Regions from separate parts of the Aliivibrio logei genome, predicted to be linked through region 3. Evidence: predicted binding sites of a transcription regulator. Region 3 holds the regulator's gene; each other region holds the start of a gene.
The links. The regulator PurR, encoded in region 3, represses purine synthesis genes. The targets are predictions, from matches to a motif close to TNANGNAAACGTTTNCNTNA.
Positions count from the first base shown of each region.

Region 1 (7,305 bases), on a different contig from region 3:
AGTCTATGCTTTAGTACAACCATTACGCCAATTGCTGATTGAGCTGGGTTATGTGGTTAGTGAATTAAATTCGGACAGTATTTTTGTTGAGTTTAAGTGATTTTTTGGACGCATTGAAAGTCAAAATTGGACACCGATTTGGACGAAAGTGCGAATATTAAACGCTATTTATCTATATATGGCACATTGAATAGATAGACTTTTAATACTTTAACCCCTTGTTTAATTAGGCGTATAATATGAACACGATACTTTTGGAATATAGCCATGAATAGTAGTAATGCCCCGTCCTTCTTCTTCTTTGATTATGAAACGTGGGGAACAAGTCCCTCTTTAGATCGCCCTTGCCAATTTGCAGGTGTGCGAACCGATGAAGACTTTAATATTATTGGTGAGCCATTAGTCATTTATTGTCGCCCTCCTATCGATTACTTACCTTCTCCTGAAGCATGTTTGATTACTGGCATTACTCCGCAAACGGCGGTCAGTAAAGGTCTGTCTGAGCCTGAGTTTATTGCTCAAATCCATAACGAGCTATCAAAACCAAACACCTGTTCTTTAGGTTATAACAACATTCGTTTTGATGATGAAGTTTCTCGCTACACCTTATATCGCAACTTCTTCGAACCGTATGGTTGGAGCTGGCAAAATGGTAATTCACGTTGGGATTTACTTGATGTGATGCGTGCTGTTTATGCGCTACGTCCTGAAGGTATTGAATGGCCAAAAGACGAAGAAGGCAAGCCAAGCTTTAGATTAGAAAAACTCTCTCAAGCAAACGGCATTGAGCATGAAAACGCCCATGATGCGATGGCCGATGTTATTGCGACAATTGAGCTCGCTAAAGTTGTGAAAAAAGCACAGCCTAAAATGTTTAACTACCTACTTTCTATGCGCCATAAAAAGAAAGCGGCGACATTAATCGACATTATTGAAATGACGCCATTGATGCACGTATCTGGTATGTTCGGCGTCGATAGAGGAAACATCAGTTGGATTGTGCCTGTTGCTTGGCATCCAACCAACAACAATGCGGTGATCACGATTGATTTAGCGTTAGACCCTGCGGTTTTTCTTGAACTAGATGCAGAACAATTACACCAACGTATGTATACCAAGCGTTCTGAATTGGGTCCTGATGAATTACCGGTCCCTGTTAAGCTTGTTCATCTTAACAAATGCCCTATTCTTGCCCCAGCAAAAACGTTAACGGCTGAAAATGCTATCGCGCTTAATGTTGATCGTGAAGCGTGTTTGCGAAACTTGAAAGTGATTCGTGAAAACCCAGAAATTCGCCAAAAGTTGATCGACTTATACAGTATTGATCCTGGCTATGAGAAATCGTCAAATGTAGATACTTTACTTTATGATGGCTTTTTCTCTCATGCAGATAAAACAGCCATTGATATGATCCGTCAATCAACGCCTGAACAGCTTATTGATTTTGAACCGAATGTGAGTGATCCTCGTATCAAGCCATTATTGTTCCGCTATCGTGCTCGTAACTTCCCGCACACGTTAAATGAATCAGAACAACTACGTTGGCAAGCGCATCTACAAGATTATTTTGAGACGCACATGTCTGATTACGAAACACGCTTTGAAAGCTTATACCTTGAGTCTGAAGGTAATGAGAAAAAGACTGCGATTCTTCGCGCCGTTTATAATTACGTACAACAGTTAGTATCATGATTAAATATATTTACTCTTTTGCTTGGATCTTTGCTTCTTTGTTTGCAGGAAATGGCATTCAATCTTGGTTATCCATATCGGTACCCGGCAGCATTATTGGGATGCTGATATTATTTACCGCCATGGTGGTTGGTGTCTGTAAGCCAGATTGGACGGCCACTGGCTGTCAGTTCTTTATGCGTAATATGTTAATCTTATTTATTCCAATTTCGGTTGGTTTAATGACGCATTTCGATTTACTGCTGACCAATGCAATACCCATTATTGTCAGCACTGCTGGTGGTTCGCTATTAGTGCTCGTTTGTCTTTCATTATTTATTGATCGCCTTGAAAGAGGTAAGCACTAATGTGGGTAATTCTGACTGTTATTGTTTTCTATTCTGCTCGTTGGTTTGCAAAGCGCTACCCTCACCCATTAAATAACCCTCTATTGTTGAGTGTTATGATTGTTATTCCCATTTTAATGGCATTAAAAGTGCCTTATGAAACTTACTATGCTGATAATGCGTTTTTAAGTTATTTGCTTCAACCTGCTGTTGTCGCGCTCGCTTATCCATTGTATGAGCAGCTTCCGCACATACGCGAAAATTGGAAAATCATTCTACTTGCTTGTAGTGTTGGTTCTCTTTTTTCTATGCTGTCTGGTGCATTTTTGGCAGTATGGATGGGCGCTGATATGCAGCTAGTGGCAAGTATTCTTCCTAAATCGGTGACTACACCGATTGCGATGGCTATTTCATCTCAACTTCAAGGTGAAGCCGCTATTGCTGCTATTTTGGTTTTGTTAGCAGGTTTAATGGGCGCTATATTCGCTTACCCAATTTACAACTTAATTGGCATAAAAAGTTCACTGGCCCGTGGCCTTACCATGGGTAACGTGTCTCACGCGCTAGGCACGGCTCAAGCGGCTGAAGTCAACCATCAAGATGCGGCATTTAGCTCGTTGGCCTTGGTTATCTGCGGGATAATTACTTCGCTTGTGGCTCCAATCATTTACTCATTAATGCTAATGATGCAGTAACTACTGAGTAAAATATCACCAAATATGGTGTGACCTCTCTCTCAATGATGTAATTAATGAAAAATTGCATCATTGAGTGTGAGATTGATCTATGTTTCATTTCTTATTCCCTCTAAAATGATCCCATAAAACTTAAGAAGGATCATACAAATGACCACTCTACATAAGAACGCCCTACAACAACGCTTACAAGAAGCCATGGATGCCCTTCCTTCTTCTCTCAATACAGCGATCACCCCTTTAGTTAATGACCAATTCACTGGTGTTATCACTAAAGATAAATTCCAAGCATTATTGGCTCAAAGTCAATTAACGGATAAAGAATTAAGATTGGCGCTGCTTCCCTTAGCCGCGGCATTTTCTGTTGCTCCTATTTCTAATTTCTATGTTGGAGCGATTGCTCGCGGCACCTCTGGACACTTATATTTTGGTGCCAACATGGAATTCAGTAATGTTCAATTAGGCCAAACCATTCATGCTGAGCAATCTGCAATCAGTCATGCATGGATTCATGGTGAAACAGGGATTTCAGACATCACGATCAACTTCAGCCCATGTGGGCATTGTCGTCAATTTATGAATGAGCTAACAACGGCCGATTCATTAATGGTGCAATTACCAGAACGTGATGAAAAATCTCTGCAAGCGTATTTACCAGAATCGTTTGGTCCTAAAGACTTAGGTGTTGAAGGTGGTTTGTTAGCCACAACATCACATCAACTGAGCTTTGAATCGACATCTCCATTACTAATGCAAGCATTCGATGCTGCAAATCGTAGCCACGCCCCTTATTCAAAAAACTTTAGTGGTGTCGCTTTAGAAATGAATAACGGTAATATCTACCACGGTATGTACGCGGAAAACGCAGCATTTAACCCGAGTTTACCCCCACTTCAAGTGGCATTAGTTCACGCGAATATGTCTCGCGAAGCCTTGTCTGAAATCAAAAAAGCGGCATTGGTTGAAGATCACAAAGGGGCAATCAGTCATTTAGCGATTACGACCTGTACTCTTAAAGATCTGAGTCCAAACATGATATTAGAATACGTGTCTTTATAGATTTTGACTTAAAAAAATAGAGGATGCATCAGCCTCCTCTATTTTTATCTCTGTTTATTGGTTCCCTTTCCATCGAATAGCCGCATCAATTAATTGTCTATCCATTCCTTTTTTACCGATTAATGACACTCCCCAAGGTGAATTATTCACAGTAAACCACGGAAGATGCAATTGAGGTAAATCAGCTAAACTGGCTAGTGATGTGTATTTTAATATCAATGAGTTAAGTTTGTATAACTGCTCATCCGTTGCCGTTTCTGGTGGGGCAATGTTAGCGGTCGTTGGCAGTAGCAACAGTGTTTTTTCATCTAAAAGTGACTCTAAAACCGATTTAACAAGATCCCTTTGCTCTAGGGCAATTCGCTCATCTTTGTACTTTAATGAAGATAACCATTTAAGTTGCATTTTAATTTCATTACTGAGCATTGGGTGGTTTTTTTCAACCCACGGTTCTATGTTACGTAGCCCTCTTGTCGCGGTAATGACTTTAAAACTTTCGGCAGCTTTCATGGTTATTATTTTACTGATCGCTTTACTACGAACGACTTTATAAGGGGATGCCTCAAGTAATTGTTCTAGTTTTGCCTTTGCTTCTTCTGGAACATCAAGAAACAAGCTGTCTAGCACGACAATACGATCGACCGTCATTAATGGAGACATCGGAGTTAATGTCGTTGCGACTTTTCTAATGTCCGACAAACTCTTCGCAACCCAGCCTAAAGAGGTTTCTTCTTTTGCAATGCAATAAACCCCCTTCATATTAGCGGCACAAGAAGACGATTTAAAACCATATAAACCAGCGTATACCGCAGGGACTCGTATTCCACCACTTAAATCCGTGCCTAAGCCGATATCAGCCAAGCCATTCGCGACCGCCGCAATGGCTCCGCAAGATGATCCACCAATTAATCGCCCTTCACTGTTTGGATTTTTAATCGCAGCGTAATGTGGGTTATTACCATGAAGTCCAAAACCAAACTCATCCATTTGAGTTTTACCCACAAATATAGCCCCTTTCTTTAATAAAAGATCCACCACTGGCGCGTTATCTTTGGCCACTTTCTGTTGCGCTAACCATACCGGATTACCTAAGCCATTTGGCGTATCTTTAATATCAATACAATCGCTTACAACAAATTTCTTATTTTCTAAAAGTCCATAAAAAGCCCATTGCTGTACAGGTCCTGAGTGAGGCACATAAGTGGTTTGAACATCCATAATGAAGTACTGCTGCTAATATAAAAAAAATAGCATACCAGTAGAGGTAGTGAATACAACCCAAGGTATTCACAGTATCAATAAACAAATCAGTAGTGTGAGCTCTCTTCCACATTGATGCATAAAAGACCCATAAAAAATCAAAAGCAATCGTTTGCGTATCTATCTAATTTTAGTATGATAGCGGCATATTTCACTATCTATCATGAGAATTCATTATGTTTGGTACTGCTCTATCGTCTTCAGCTACAAAAGTATTATTGCTTGGTTCCGGTGAATTAGGCAAAGAAGTGGCTATTGAATGCCAACGCCTTGGTTTGGAAGTTATTGCGGTTGATCGCTATTTAAATGCCCCAGCAATGCAAGTCGCACACCGTAGCTATGCCATTGATATGTTAGATGCTGATGCACTTCAAGAAGTCATTGAAAAAGAAAAACCAGATTATGTCGTGCCTGAAATTGAAGCCATTGCCACAGACAAACTCGTTGAATTAGAAAAACGAGGCCTTAACGTTGTTCCAACCGCTAACGCGACTAAATTGACCATGAACCGTGAAGGCATTCGTCGATTAGCCGCTGAAGAATTAAAATTACCGACGTCTCCTTATCGTTTTGTAGACAGCTATGAAGAACTGGTCGACGCCGTTAAATTTGTAGGTATGCCGTGTGTAATTAAGCCGGTAATGAGTTCATCAGGCAAAGGACAAAGCGTTATCAAGACCGAGGATGATATTAAAACCTCATGGGACTACGCGCAAGATGGCGGACGAACGGGAGCAGGTCGCGTTATTGTTGAAGGTTTTGTGGATTTTGATTACGAAATTTCACTGTTAACTATCCGTGCGGTTGATGGCATTCATTTCTGTGATCCTATCGGTCATCGCCAAGAAGATGGTGATTACCGCGAGTCTTGGCAACCTCAAGTAATGACGGAAGCGGCATTACAACAAGCACAAGACGCGGCAGAAAAAGTCGTTAACGCATTAGGCGGTTATGGTTTATTTGGTGTAGAGCTCTTCATTAAAGGCGATGATATTTATTTCAATGAAGTCTCACCTCGCCCACACGATACTGGATTAGTAACGTTAATCTCTCAAGAAATGTCTGAATTTGCTCTGCATGTTCGTGCGTTTACGGGAATGCCCATCAATAACATCGTTCAATATGGTCCTTCTGCTTCTTCTGTGATCTTAGGCCAAGGTACCTCTACAAATATTCGTTTTGATGGACTGGCAGAGGCATTGAGCCAACCACAAACTCAAATAAAATTATTTGGTAAACCTGAAATTGATGGGCGTCGTCGCTTAGGGGTCGCCATAACACGCAGAGACAATCTTGAGTCGGCAATTGAAGATGCTATCGCAGCGTCAAACAAAATTAAAATCAATTACTAACCTTTCTTTCATTCAGCAGAACGGTATTTAAATGCCGTTCTGTTGTCATTTATTACCATTCTGCCTCTCTTTTTCCTTTTTACGATTAAAAATCACTTTTTTCGTTATCTAATCGTTGCAAACTTACAAGGTAAACGGGTATAAATAACTAAACCGTTCTTAAACTTTTTATTTTAATCTCACCATGGATGATGACTATGTTTGAAAAAATCTCTGCCGCTCCAGCTGATCCAATTCTTGGCCTAACTGATGAATTTAAAAATGACCCTCGTGCTGAAAAAATCAACTTAGGTGTTGGTATTTATAAGAACGAAGCGGGTCAGACTCCAGTATTGAAAACAGTAAAAAAAGCAGAAGCTGTATTGCTTGATACTGAAAAAACAAAGTCATATTTAACCATCCAAGGTACTGCAGAATACGGCCTAGCTGTTCAAAAACTGTTGTTTGGCAATAACGCTGATGTCATTACAGAAAAACGCACTCAAACAGCACAAGCGCCTGGTGGTACTGGTGCACTTCGTGTAGCTGGTGAATTTATTAAACGCCAATTAGGCGATGTGAAAATTTGGATCAGTAACCCAACATGGGCAAACCACATTGGTGTATTTACTGCTGCTGGTATCGAAACTGCACAATACAGCTACTACAACGCAGAAACTAAATCGAAAGATTTTGCTGCAATGATGGCAGATTTACAACAAGCAGAATCTGGTGATGTTGTATTACTGCACGGATGTTGTCACAACCCAACAGGTATTGATCCAACAGATGCTGAATGGGAAGAACTAGCAAAATTATGTGCAAATAAAGGATTATTACCACTGTTTGATTTTGCGTACCAAGGTTTTGCTAAAGGCGTTGAAGAAGATGCTTCTGGTCTTCGTACTTTTGCTCAATACTGCCCAGAATTACTTGTTGCGA
Region 1 covers NZ_MAJU01000008.1:55,087-62,391, reverse strand. Annotated here, with positions in the region: gene A6E04_RS04375 (Arc family DNA-binding protein) at 1-100, shown strand, start outside; gene sbcB (exodeoxyribonuclease I) at 268-1,692, shown strand; gene A6E04_RS04365 (CidA/LrgA family protein) at 1,689-2,039, shown strand; gene A6E04_RS04360 (CidB/LrgB family autolysis modulator) at 2,039-2,713, shown strand; gene cdd (cytidine deaminase) at 2,864-3,772, shown strand; gene A6E04_RS04350 (amidase family protein) at 3,827-4,990, opposite strand; gene purT (formate-dependent phosphoribosylglycinamide formyltransferase) at 5,209-6,384, shown strand; gene A6E04_RS04340 (amino acid aminotransferase) at 6,582-7,305, shown strand, end outside.
Region 1: the regulator PurR is predicted to act here: its motif matches at 5,133-5,152, upstream of purT (formate-dependent phosphoribosylglycinamide formyltransferase).

Region 2 (7,305 bases), on a different contig from region 3:
TCTCAAAGCCCTCTGGACGTTCAATCTTAGTAGCATCACCAACATCAAATGTAATTAAATCTTCAACACCAGCACGACGAGCATTATCACGAGCCGTTTGAATTACACGATAATCACGATCAAAACCGTAAAAATGCGTATCGACTTTCTTAACGCCACGGCGACTCTTAACTCGAGCTTCTGAACGAATTTCAGTCCACACTTCTGGATCAAAATCAGACAACGCTTCAAAACACCATTTTTCACGTTTCACACCAGGTGCCATTTCACACGCCATAAGTGCAGCTTCAATCAGTAACGTACCTGAACCACACATTGGATCCAATAGCGGTTTGCTTTCATCCCATGTACTGCGAAGTACAAGTGCTGCTGCTAATGTTTCACGAAGTGGTGCACGACCTGCTTCAGTACGGTAACCACGCTGATGTAAGCCTGAACCGATTAAATCAAAACCAAGAATCCCTTTCTCGCCAGATAAACGCATATGTACACGTAAATCAGGTTCCGCTTTATCAATATTCGGACGTTCTAAATCAGCCTTTGTAAAACGGTCAACAATTGCATCTTTTACTTTCAATGCACCGTATTGGCTATTTCGAATCTCACGGTTCGTACCGTTAAAATCCACCACTAACGTTTTATCTGCTGTGAAATAATTAGGCCAATTAATTGCAGAAGCGCCTAGATACAAATCCATATCATCACGAACATCAAACTCAGACAGAATTTGAATGAAACGTGAAGCAATACGGCTCCACAAACAACAACGATAAACAACCTCGATTGGGGCTTCAAACGTAACCCCTGCATAAACTAATTTTGGGTCAGTAACACCAAGTGCAACTAGTTCGTCTGCAAGTAAGTTTTCAAGGCCTTTAGAAGTGATGGCTAAGTATTTTTTCATGGGATTCTTTTGGTTATTAAATTGCCTCGCATTATACATGAATCCTAAGGAAATAGGATAAATAGATCACAGATAAACCATCCGCAAACTCTTCAAATAAAGACTATAAAAACAATAAGTTAATCCTACTGATGATGGATTAAAAAAACCACTGTTTCCCAACGGACACACTTAAGCATGAGCAGATACTCGAAAAATCTGGCCTACTCCAGAAGGTTATTTGTTGTGAAAGTTAATTACAGAACACAAGAAATAGGGAAGATAAGTGGTTTAAGTGGACGTTACTATAGTATTCTATCAATAATGATTTGTTGTTTTTTTTATGCTTCTTAGCAGTAGATCTCAGTTTTAAGAGTGCATTCCTCCCTATTTTTCTGATTCTTTTTCAACCAAAAAACGTAAAATAGTGAGAGGTGTGTCTATAACTGAAAATTAGATTAAAACGAACACGCTCTAATTACATTAATTCTGAGACGAATTTTGTAAAAAGAGTCAATATAAGAAGGATGAAATAGTGGAATTAGAAGTATTAAAGGGAGCTTTATCTGGGGATAAAATAACGGAGAGTAACTACCCTACTAGGGCGTAATATGAAGAGTTAACGACTTGCATTTTGGCCATGCGATCATTCATGACTTTAATCGGTTCACAAAAGGCCATGTACTTGGTTGGATTTAATGCAAATGCATCCATATCGACCAACATACACATACTTGCACACTCATAATTTTCTACAATAATGAAATGCCCTTCTCCTAAATCATTTTTCAGAGAAACGATTTCACCTTCTTCTGGGTAATACCCTGCCCCTTGGGTTTCAAAGAACCAACTCTTAGGTAGCATGGGCTTATGGAAGCGTCTGGCGGCAACACAATTGAGTGCTAGCTCAACTTTGCGAGGTTCAGAAAGAGGAAGATAAGAAATGTGTTCAACAAACATCTGATAAGCGGATGCATCATCCACAGAAAATTTACAATCATCAAATGCACTATTGATTAAGACTTTGGGAGATAAATTCACACAAAAAACCATATCCATGCCTAAATCAAGCATAAGAGATTGTGCTTTATTATCGTAATACCAACTCCATGTATCACTGGGTTTAAGCATGTTAGTTCTCTCTTGAAAATATGGGAGTGTTTCCCTACGCCAGCCAATCATCAATGAGTGCTATTTTATGAGTAAAAATAAATCCGTTTTTAAATCATAAAATACGTTGATGCAATTAACTGTTAATTTTACAAGAGGTTAGGAATAAAAAAAGGGGAAATCTTCATCTCCCCTTTAGTGTTAATCATATGTAAGCAACTTTCGAAGCCCTATATTTTAGATATTATTTACAATATCACGGATCAGATTAGGACCTTTATAGATAAAACCTGAATATACCTGTACAAGATCGGCACCCGCAACCATCTTCTCTTTTGCTGCAACATAAGAGTCAACACCACCAACACCAATAATAGGTAAACTGTCACCTAATAATTCTTTTAATTGACGAACGACTTCAGTACTGCGAGTTTGTATAGGACGACCACTTAGTCCCCCCATCTCCTCTGCGTGCTTCATTCCTTCAACCATAGAACGATCTAATGTCGTGTTTGTTGCAATGACACCATCAATCTTATATTTCATTAAAGAATCGGCAATCTGAGATAATTCATTATCATCAAGGTCTGGGGCAATTTTTAATGCGATTGGAACATACTTACCGTATTTTTCAGCTAACTCTTTCTGCTTCTCTTTCAGTTGAGAAAGAAGATCATCAAGTGCTTCACCATATTGAAGCGTTCGAAGTCCTGGAGTATTTGGTGATGAGATATTAATCGCAATATAACCTGCGTATTGATATACCTTCTCCATACAGATTAAGTAATCTTCAGTGCCCTTCTCGATTGGCGTATCTTTATTTTTACCAATATTAATGCCAATCACGCCATCGTATTTTGCTTTCTTTACGTTCTCGACGAGATTATCAACACCTAGGTTATTAAAACCCATGCGATTGATTATACCCTCAGCTTCAATAAGACGGAAAAGACGTGGTTTATCATTGCCCGCTTGAGGACGAGGAGTTACTGTACCCACTTCAATGAATCCAAAACCCATTGCGCCAAATGCTTCAATGCACTCACCGTTTTTATCAAGACCGGCCGCAAGACCGATAGGGTTTTTAAATTGAATGCCCATTACCTCTACAGGTTTAGACGCTAATTTTTGACGATAGAAGATATCAAGAGGTGTGCCATTAAAGCGCTTGAAGTTTTGAATTGCTAAGTCATGTGCTTTTTCAGCATCAAGTTTGAAAATGCCAGCTCTGGCGATGCGATATAACATTGTAACTCCAAAAATAAGTCCCGTGTAAACGGGGAGTCATTATTCACTGATTTAATTAACAATTCAAACTTAATCGCACTTAATTTGTCATTATTTATTGCAAACGTAAAGCCAATAAATCGGTATATAAATAAGTAATCACTTAATTTGATTAAATAGATAGATATATAGGAAAAATTACGGGGTAATAAAAAGCGAAAGTGAATATATACTCACTTTCGCTTAAGTTATGCAAACGTTTGTCTACTGATTATTTAGAGCAATAACCCGGCTAAGAAGCGTTAGACGTACAGCTTAAATTCAATAACATTAACTCTCGTAATGCTACAGAGAATTTAGCAAATTCATGAACTGAACCTACTTTAAATTCATTTAAAATACTGTCCCAACGATCAACTGAAGTACTGTTTTTCTCATACCATTCTTCAATCGCCTGCTCTACTGATTTTCCATCGGTATATTCAGCTAAAACTAACCCAGCCAATTGACGTTGTTGCCAATCTAAATCTTCGCGGAATGACGCTCTTGCAAGGGCTTGCCAATGATTATCAACACCTTGATTATTAATTTGTTTTAAGAACCAATGCAAAGATAATTTATCACCTAATACATAATACAAACGAGCCGCTACAGAAACGGATTGTTTTGCCGCTTCTGCCGATGCAGAAATATCCATTGCTGAGTATAAACTGCTTAAGCGTGCTAATAAATTACCTAGCTCACACGGTACACCCATTTCAAGGTAATGATTGGCTTGTTCAATATGTTCAATAACTTCATCTTTAACTAAATAATTATCTAAGTTGACTTTAATATCATCAACCGCAGGTTTGTACTTAGCTATCAACTCTTGAATTGACATGTTTTGTGAACCATTACGCAGTAACCAACGAGCCACTCGACGAATCGTTCGACGCATAACAAAGAAAGCATCGTATTGTGCCACTGTCGTTGCTGTATTATCTAACTCACGAATTTGTTTGAATAAGTCTCCAAACTCAAAAATAGCGCGGGTTGCAGAATACGCATTAACAATATCAGTGACCGCGTAACCTGTTTCTTCTTGCATTCGAGTAATGAAGTTACACCCCATTTCATTAACCATTTGATTTGCTAAGCAAGTTGCAATGATTTCTGAACGCAGAGGGTGATTGTCCATTTCCGCTCTATAGTTACGTTGTAACTCAGTAGGGAAATAGGTTTTAAGCAAATCAGCATGATAAGGATTATTTGCAATCTCATCACAAGCAAGTTGCTCTTTTAATACCATCTTTCCATAAGCGACCAAAACAGAGAGTTCAGGACGAGTAAGTCCCTGCCCTAATTTCTCTCTTTCTATTAGAGTTTCATCATCTGGGATAAACTCTAATCCACGATCCAATTGACCTTTCTTCTCTAAGTGATGAATAAATCGGATCTGCTCTTTAACTAACGCGGTACCTTGCTGCTCTGTTACTGAGATCGATTCAGATTGGCAATAAGCATCATCAAGAACAATGTCACCAACTTCATCTTCCATTTTTTCAAGTAAGACATTACGTTGCTTATAAGTAAGATCCCCATTCGCAACAAGACCATTCAGCAAGATCTTAATGTTAACTTCGTTATCAGAACAATCAACGCCACCTACATTATCAACAAAATCGGTATTAACACGGCCACCTTTTAGGCCATATTCAATACGACCCAATTGTGTCATTCCTAAGTTACCGCCTTCACCAATCACTTTCGCATTTAGCTCTGCACCATTGATTCTTAACGCATCATTAGCACGGTCACCCACATCGACACTGGTTTCTTTTGTTGCTTTAACATAAGTACCAATACCACCATTCCATAAGAGATCCACATTCATTTTTAAGATCATTTGAATGAGATCGTTTGGTGCTAGAGACTGCTTACGTGTACCTAACATTTTCTGAATTTCAGGAGAGAGATCTATCGACTTTGCACGGCGAGAGAAAAGTCCACCACCTTGAGAAATAAGATCTTTATTGTAATCTTCCCAACTTGAACGTGGCAGTTCAAATAATCGATTACGTTCAGGCCAAGTCATTTCAGCATTCGGGTTTGGATCAATGAAGATATGCATGTGGTTAAATGCGGCTTGTAAACGAATATGTTTAGATAACAACATCCCATTACCAAACACATCCCCCGCCATATCACCGACACCTGCGACAGTAAAATCCGTGGTTTGACAATCAATTCCCATTTCTCGGAAATGACGTTTCACTGATTCCCACGCCCCTTTAGCCGTGATACCCATCGCTTTATGGTCATAACCATTAGAACCACCAGAGGCAAAAGCATCACCCAACCAGAAGTTGTATTCTTCAGAAACTGAGTTTGCTAGATCAGAGAACGTTGCTGTTCCCTTATCAGCAGCAACAACCAAATATGGATCATCATCATCATGGCGAACGACATTTTTCGGAGGAATCACTTCCCCTTCAATGATGTTGTCAGACACATCTAATAATGCGCGAATAAATTGTTTATAACAGCGTTGACCTTCAGCAAAGATATCATCACGAGTCGTGAAATTATGCTGCTTCTTACAAACAAAGCCACCTTTGGCCCCAACAGGAACAATGACCGTATTTTTAACTTGTTGTGCTTTAACCAAACCTAAGACTTCTGTTCGGAAATCTTCTTGGCGATCTGACCAACGTAAACCACCACGAGCGACTTTACCACCACGTAAATGGACACCTTCAATATCAGGCGCATAAACAAAGATCTCAAATGCAGGTACAGGCGCTGGAATTTCAGGAATATTTGATGGTTTTAGTTTTAGAGATAGCCATGGTTTTGATTGGTTGTTCTCACAGACTTGATAATAGTTAGTACGAACAGTAGCAACTATCATGTCTACGTAGCGTCGGATAATACGATCATCATCCAAACTTTCTACTTTATCTAAACTCGCAAAAATCGCATCTAATTGTTTTTGTTGTTTTTTCTCACTCCAACCCATTGTTGGATTAAAACGAAGATCAAACAATGCAACAATTGATACCGCTAAATGAGTATGAGTTGATAATGTGTCTTCAATGTATTGTTGACTGAATGGGAAACCAACTTGACGCATATAACGAGCGTAAGAACGTAAAATAGTCACTTCACGGCCAGATAAACCAGCACCAAGTACTAATCGGTTAAAACCATCACTCTCTAATTCACCACTCCAAATTTTCGCAAATGCGTCTTGGAAACGATCACGAGCCTGACGAAGATCGACTTCGGCAGAACCGTTATGAATCATAGAAAAATCTAAAATCCAATCTACAGAGCCATCACTTTTCTTAACGGTATAAGGTGATTCACCAATCACTCTTAACCCTAAGTTTTCAAGCATAGGCATTACATCGGATAAGTGAATAGGTTCATCACGATGGAACAGTTTAAGTTTAACGTTCGCTGAACCTTTCTTTTCTTCTTGAGGACGATAAAACAACATCCCCAACTTATTTTCATCGCTTAAATTTTCTAAACGTTCAATATCCGCAACCGCAGAACCAGGTAACGTCGCTTCTTTGTATGAACGAGGAAAAGCACGTTGATACTGTTTCGCAATCGCCGTTCCTTTACTTTCGCCAAGGTTTGCTACAATCACATCGCATAAACGATCATCCCACGTTGATGCTGCTTCCATTAGGTTATTCTCAATATCTTTCACATTAATATCGCCGTTATTGTTATCTACACGAACAATGTAATGAGTTCTTGCTAATGCACTTTCCGAAAAGAACGTTGTAAATTCAACTTCTTGATCAGAACCAAAGTAACTCTTTAAGATACGTTGAGTTTGACGGCGTAATTCTGTGTTATAGCGCTCTTTTGTTACATACACCATGCATGAGAAGAAACGACCAAACGGGTCACGACGAACAAATAGACGCAACAAATCACGATCTTGCATCTTAACTACGCCGGTTCCTACTTCAAGCATCTCTTCTTCCGTTGCTTGAAAAAGTTCATCACGAGGATAAGTCTCAAGGATATTGTTTAATGCTTTGTAAGAATGAGAGCCTTTGATGTAATGGCTTGCTTCAAGAATA
Region 2 covers NZ_MAJU01000008.1:335,823-343,127, forward strand. Annotated here, with positions in the region: gene rlmKL (bifunctional 23S rRNA (guanine(2069)-N(7))-methyltransferase RlmK/23S rRNA (guanine(2445)-N(2))-methyltransferase RlmL) at 1-904, opposite strand, end outside; gene A6E04_RS05785 (cell division protein ZapC) at 1,475-2,014, opposite strand; gene pyrD (quinone-dependent dihydroorotate dehydrogenase) at 2,231-3,241, opposite strand; gene A6E04_RS05795 (NAD-glutamate dehydrogenase) at 3,513-7,305, opposite strand, start outside.
Region 2: the regulator PurR is predicted to act here: its motif matches at 3,469-3,488, upstream of pyrD (quinone-dependent dihydroorotate dehydrogenase).

Region 3 (7,305 bases):
GGTTTAGCGTTGTTGATACTCGATATATTAATTTTGTTTAAATAATGGAAGGTAAATCGTAATTTTAGCACCGCCTAAATGTGATCTCGAAATGTTGAGTTTTCCGCGATAACTATGAATGACTTCTTGTACGATATTAAGACCGAGTCCTGTCCCTTTTACCGATTCATCCAGTCGTATACCTCTTTTTAGTACTTCTTTGAATTTATTTTCGGGAATACCAAGGCCATCATCTTCAATATTTATTTCAACAAAATCATCCACAATATTAGCCGTGATACGAATAATTGATGTCGCCCATTTGTACCCGTTTTCAAGTAGGTTTCCTAAAATTTCATCTAAATCCGTTTGTTCAACATTGACTAAAAGATCGTAGTCTATTTCGTTAATAACGAGAATAGAGTGTTGGCTGTACAGTTTATCAAAGGCAATAGACATGCTATCAATACGCTTAGAGGGAGAGCTATTGGCTGATAGAATGTGTTTTGAGCCAGCCATACGTGCTCGATTTAAGTGGTAATCAATATGATGTTGTAAGTCATATAACGCGGGCTCAAAGTGTTTCTTTTTTTCTTCTGGCAGTGTTTCTGTTTCATTTTTTAAAATGGACAATGGTGTTTTTAAAGCATGAGAAAGATTTCCTGCATGATGACGAGCACGATCTAATAATTCTTGATAGTGGAAAACGAGTGCATTGAGATCAGTCACGAGTGGTTGGATCTCGTTAGGGTAATATTGCTTTAAAGCGTTTTGTTCTCCATCACGAAGTTTTTGCAACTCGGTTTGCAGCTTAGATAAAGGCTTTAAAGACCATTTTACCTGAAAACTGATTAAGGTAAATACGCCAATAAATAAGAGGCTTAATAATAGCCATATTCGTTGCATTACCTGCTCAATGGTTGAAGACAGTGGGGCTTTATCAATGCCAACAATGATGGAGACCGGGCCTTTTACATCAAATAAAGAAATTGATTTTTTAATCGTGATCAGTTCTTCATTATTAGGTCCAAGGTAATGGTGTTTTTTTTCTTGTAAGGAACTGTCCCATAAAGAGCGAGATCGTAAGGTTTGCTTTTTACTTTCGGCATACCAATAGAGTCCACTGTAGGGACGCTTAAATCGAGGATCAGATAATTGACCGGACTGAACTAATTTTCCGTTACTGTCGACTTCTAAATTCGCAATGATTTCATCCATTGAATGACTGAGTGTCTTTTTTATATCTGTGGTTAAGTAGTCATTTATTAAATAAGGGATCAATAATCCAGCACTGACAAGCATCAGGCTTAACCATAAGGTAGTCGTTAACAATAAGCGATTTTTTAAACTTAAATGCTTGAAGTTACTTTTGTTATTCGGCATTAAGTTGGTACCCAAGTCCACGCACTGTTTTTATTACGGAAGGCGATAATTTTCTTCGAATTCGTCCAATAAACACTTCAATAGTATTTGAATCGCGATCAAAATCTTGTTTGTAGATATGTTCGACTAATTCCGTTCGAGAAATGACTTTTTCTTTGTTATGCATAAAGTAAGCAACAACTTTATATTCTAATGCGGTTAATTCGATAGTTTCACCACACCAAACAATTTTAGAAGAACACGTATCTAAGCTTAAATTACCGATTTTTAATACTGAAGAGGCACTGCCTGAAGCGCGACGAAGTTGAACGCGTAAGCGGGCGATTAACTCTGGTAATTCAAAGGGTTTCGTTAAGTAATCGTCAGCCCCTGCATTAAGGCCATCAATGCGTTGAGTTAACGTATCACGAGCACTTAAAATAATGACAGGAATATTGACTGATTCATCTCTTAAGCCTTTAAGTACCGTCAACCCATCCAATTTAGGTAAACCTAGATCGAGAACAATGGCATCCCAAGATTCTGACGTTGCACGGTATAATGCATCAATACCATCTTGAGAAAGCTCTGGTGTCCAGTTGTTTGCTTCGAGAGCGTCAATAATTTGTTGACCTAAACGTTGGTCATCTTCAACAACTAAAATTTTCATATTATTATTTTATAACCTTTTGTAGATGACGGCCTTTAAGCTCTAGCATTTGAAGAGAAGACGCGTTGTATTCAACTTTTATGATCTGATTTTCGTAGATAAGTTTTAGTTCATAAGTCCATTCATCATCGTCTTCTTCTAACTCAACTTTTATGATTCTGCCATAAAGGTCTTGGTTTACTGTCTGATAAAGAGCAGAGAAAGGCTTAATAAGGCCTTGTTCTACAGCCATGATAATTTCATCACGGTCTTCATCAAACTCAATGGTTGTATTGAGAGGGAGGGTAATATCTTGAACTGCGGGAATTGCATGATCTTGAGCAAAGCTCAATGGCGATAAACACATTGAGAGGCTAAATATAAGTATAGCTAATGGCTGACGAGTAAACATAAATACGCACTCTAAAAATTAAACTACAGGCAGTATAAATTATTAAACATGAACGTAAAATGAATCCTGCAGGTAATCAGTGAGAGAAGGAATAAGAGATAGAATAATGTCTATCTCTTATTCGCAATTTTAAGAGGTGCGTTTTTTCTGAACATAACTAATAATAAATTTTGCAACGATTGGAAATAAACCAAGAAGAGCAAGAGAGCCGAGTATATTTGGTGATATTAACCCTGATAGTGAGGTTATTTCAGCTAATTGAGTTCCGGCATTTAAAAATACCATGGTTCCGGGCAGCATGCCTAATTGACTAAATAAGTAAAACCGAGCGGCGGTTAGTTTTGTTAATCCCATGACTAAATTAATAAGAAAGAATGGAAATATAGGAATTAAACGAAGAGTCAGTAAGTAAAAAGCGCCATCTTTTTCAATACCTTGATTGATGGAAATTAATTTGTCCCCAAATTTACGATCAACCCATTCTCTTAATAAATAACGGCTGCTTAGGAAGGCAATAGTAGCACCAATGGAACTGGCAAAAGAAACCAATAATAAGCTCCACCAAAAACCAAATAAGGCCGCACCAAGCAATGTGACTACTGCGGCGCCTGGTATTGATAATGCAGTGACGGTAATGTAACCAAAGAAATAAAGGGTGCTATAAAAGAAAAGGTTTTCTTGGATGTCACTTTGAAGGGCTTGATGGTATGCCTTAGCCTGCTCTAGAGTAAATAGATGACCAAAGTTAAAAAAGATAACAGCAAAGGCTGTAAGAAGAGTGATTAATAAGAGTAATTTTTTATTCATAATTCATTTCCTAGCCTTATGTTGTCTTTAATTTATACAGGTAAAGACAACATAAGAGTAGGGCGAATGTAAAATAAATGTAGGAAAATGTATTTAAAGTTGTTTTCTTAATTCATTTCTAATATCAGTAGAGATAACAGACCAGTGAGTACCTTTAATCGCTCCTTCAAGCGACCACAGTAATTCGTCACTAACAGAACTTGAATGAGTCTGTTGAATCGCTTTATAAGCGTTTACAGATCCCGTCTCCATTAGTTCTTTTACGGTCGTTATTCCTGCTTTTTTCAGCATTCTCTCTGTCGCTAATCTTAGATTGGGTAAATCCTTAATTCGAGAGGGACCTGCTGTTTTTTGTTTTTCTTTGTCTTTTTTAGCAACATCTAAAGCAACAACAGCTTGAATTAGGATTGAATCAGGTTCATCCCAACATTCAGGTGAAATAGCAAAATATTTAGTTACCACGGGGAAACCACGTTTTTTATAAACGTAAGGTTCAAAACCTTGGTCTTTAAATAAATTAATAGTGTTATCGCTTGCTCGCAAATGCAGTCTGTCCTGAACAACAAGTGCAAACATTGTGTCATCAATAAAAACACCAAAGCCGCCAAACATGGAGCGTGAAGTGATTTTCCCTAGAGAGGAAAGTAATCGAAGTGAATCTTTTAGTATTGGTTTATCCATTGCAATAATTCTCGGTTAGTAAGTCTATGTCACTAAACAACTGAGCCCGAGGAAATAGTAGCAAGTTCAAAACCACACATTGTTATTTCTAAGTAAAAATTAACAATGTGTAGATATAAATACCTGCCATCGGCAACCCCGCTACCTTATATAAATACGTAGGCCGGAAGCTTTGCGTCCTGAGCTTTCGCACAGTTTGCCCTGTTCGTGACAGTTAAGATGATATAGTAATCAATAAAATGAAATGTTGTCCACTTGTAAGTTATGTGACATTGGTTCAGAAAATAAGGATGATTTTCTGTTATGCCAGTTCAAGTTTTAAATAAATAAATATTTTTTCACTTGCATATTTATGATTAATGCATCACTCATTGTTACAGTTTATGGACACTTTTCCGAGTTACCACTTCTGGATGCATTTCAAAAATGCGTCTTTCATGGTGCTTATCTTTGATTCGTTCCAACAATATTTCAACGGCGGTCTTACCAACGCGACGTTTAGGTTGGTGAATCGTCGTCAATGGTGGAGAGAAATATGCAGAAAGTTCAATGTTATCGTAACCAATGATTGAGATATCTTCAGGTACACGTAAGCCAGTTTGTTGAATTTTGCTGATAGCCGCTAATGCCATAATGTCGTTAAAACAAAATAATGCAGTTGGTTTATCTTCCATCTGTAGCATTTTTTCAACAGATTTAGAGGCAGAAGAACACTCAAAATCACCTTCAAATATCCAATCTGGATTTGACGTTAAATTTGCTTCAGATAAAGCTCTGTAGAAACCATGAATTCGTTCTTTACAGGTTGCTTTATCAAGCTGACCGGTAACACAGCCAATTTTTGTGTGTCCATTTTCAATCAGGTGTTTTGTTGCTAAATAACCACCTTCTTCAGAATTATCAATAATTTTGTCGGTATGAGGGCTATCTGGACCCCAGTCCATGATTACCATTGGTAATTCTGTGTTTTTTTCAAGTTGTGCTAATAACTGTTCATTTAGATCAGAACACATAACTAATAAGCCATCGACACGTTTTTCTGCCAGCATACGAAGGTAGTGCTTTTGTTTATCTAGATCACCTTCGGTATTACACATAAATAATGTGTAACCTTGCTTGTAACAGTAGTTCTCAACACCGTGCATCATTTCGGCAAAAAATGGATTAAAAGACTGGGTAACTAGCATGCCGATAGTTCGAGTTGTGTTGCACTTTAAACTACGAGCAACGGCACTCGGTGCATAGTTTAGTTCTTCAACGGCTTCCCATACTCGTTTTTGAGTTGCTTCTGCAACAAATCGAGTTTTGTTAATTACATGAGAAACGGTGGTTGTCGAAACAGAAGCAAGTTTCGCAACGTCTTTAATGGTAGCCATATTAAAAGCCTTAATTTATTAAGGGGCTATTTATGTTCCAACAATAGTGTCAAAGTCTCTCTTTATTTTTTAATAAAGATTGTTGGAAGGTAAATAGGCCCTGTGAGTATATTACCAATAGTAGATTAGAGAATAATCTAGGTGGTATAAATGAAAAAAACCGCGATAAATGCGGTTTTCATTGATATTCAAATTTTATCGTTTGCGTTCACATTTTATCTATAAAGCGTAGCGCAAACAATTGCTGATTTAATAAATTTTAATAGTCGTTTTGATATATATCACACTATTGTTAACTTATCTTACCAGTTGTACATGCTTTTGTTATTCGCCCGCTAGGAATTTTACATCCAATTCTAAGAACGTAACAAGGAAGTGAGTAACGGCAGCATAGAAGCCAAATGTATCTCGTTCAGAACAAAGTTGGTTAAAACGTGGCGCCCAAGATAATAACTGCTCGTTAATAAATTGCAGTTGTGCGGCCATGAATTGCTCGAATTCTGGTTCCGTTGTTTGCTGATTCGTCATGACAATTAGATTGCCTAAGAAATCTAACTCAATAGCAATGTGATCTGCAGGTTCATTGAATTCAGCTTTTTGAGTGATGTTGTATTTTTCTAATAAATCACGCATATCTTGTGCCGGTTTCGCATTAAGAAGGCGTGATTTATCTAAATACATTGAAGCATAAGGAAGCGCACTGTTCTTATCAGAGCCTAAGAACGCTTCACAGAAGTCAGCCGATAGTTCAAGCTGTGCATCTTCGCGTGTTTGTAATTCATTCAATTTTGTTACAATTGAAGAAATAGAGTCGGTTAGCTCTGGAGTTTCAGAAAGGTTCGTTAAAAAGGTACGAATCTCAAAACTGTTATACTGCTCTAATTGCTCTTTAGTTAGCTCGTGTGCAAATAGGCTAGATAACCACCAATAAATTTCAGCACGTTGTTCATTAAATGCATTTAGTTCGTTCATGTAAAATAAGCTCCAAAAAATTGACTAAATAATTGTACGGCATAAGTGTGAAAAGGAATAGCACCTATCATTAACAGGGTGTATAAAGATATTAGCAAAGATTAATACGCGACAAGATTTGTTCTGAATCAAATAATATACAGAAATATCAATTGAGAATTGGCATTATTACAATATATGAATAGAATGTAATAAGAACCATCCTAATAACCATAAAAAAAAGAGAAAATTATGAGCTATCACATTTTAGTTGTTGAAGACGAAGTGGTAACTCGCTCTAAGCTTGTAGGCTATTTTGAAGCCGAGGGATATCAAGTGAGCGAGGCTGAAACGGGCGCAGAAATGCGAACTGTTTTGGCTGAACAAAAAGTTGATTTAATTATGCTTGATATAAACCTACCAGGAGAGGATGGTTTATTATTGGCGCGTGAATTACGCAGCCAGTCTAATATTGGTATTATTTTAGTTACAGGACGAACTGATAGTATTGACCGCATCGTAGGTTTAGAGATGGGTGCGGATGATTACGTAACAAAACCTGTGGAGTTACGTGAGCTTTTAGTCCGAGTTAAAAATCTATTTTGGCGTATGTCATTAGCAAATGAACCCGTAGAATTAGATGAATCAAATTTAATTCGTTTCGGGGAGTGGACGTTTGATATTCAACGTCGTGCTTTATCGAACAATGGTGAGCCAGTTAAGTTAACGAAAGCCGAATATGAGCTATTAGTTGCTTTGTCGTCTTATCCGAACACGGTATTATCACGTGAACGTATTTTAAATATGATCAGCCACCGTGTTGATGCGCCAAATGACAGAACGATTGACGTTTTGATCAGGCGAATGCGTGCCAAAATGGAAGTGGATCCAAAAAATCCTCAAATATTTGTTACTGTTCATGGTGAAGGGTACATGTTTGCTGGTGATTGATTTTAGTTTAATCATCGATAAAAAAGATAATGTTAAAGCCGCTCTTATTTGAGCGGCTTTTTTATACCTATAATGCAATCGTTATAATTAATCGTGAACTCATTGTAAATACTGATTTAATTGTTGTTATGTAGTAG
Region 3 covers NZ_MAJU01000029.1:162,564-169,868, forward strand. Annotated here, with positions in the region: gene A6E04_RS18815 (ATP-binding protein) at 28-1,362, opposite strand; gene A6E04_RS18820 (response regulator transcription factor) at 1,352-2,011, opposite strand; gene A6E04_RS18825 (PepSY domain-containing protein) at 2,016-2,402, opposite strand; gene A6E04_RS18830 (TVP38/TMEM64 family protein) at 2,532-3,209, opposite strand; gene A6E04_RS18835 (TfoX/Sxy family DNA transformation protein) at 3,303-3,890, opposite strand; cyclic di-GMP riboswitch class I at 4,019-4,101, opposite strand; gene purR (HTH-type transcriptional repressor PurR) at 4,265-5,266, opposite strand; gene torD (molecular chaperone TorD) at 5,591-6,238, opposite strand; gene torR (two-component system response regulator TorR) at 6,470-7,168, shown strand.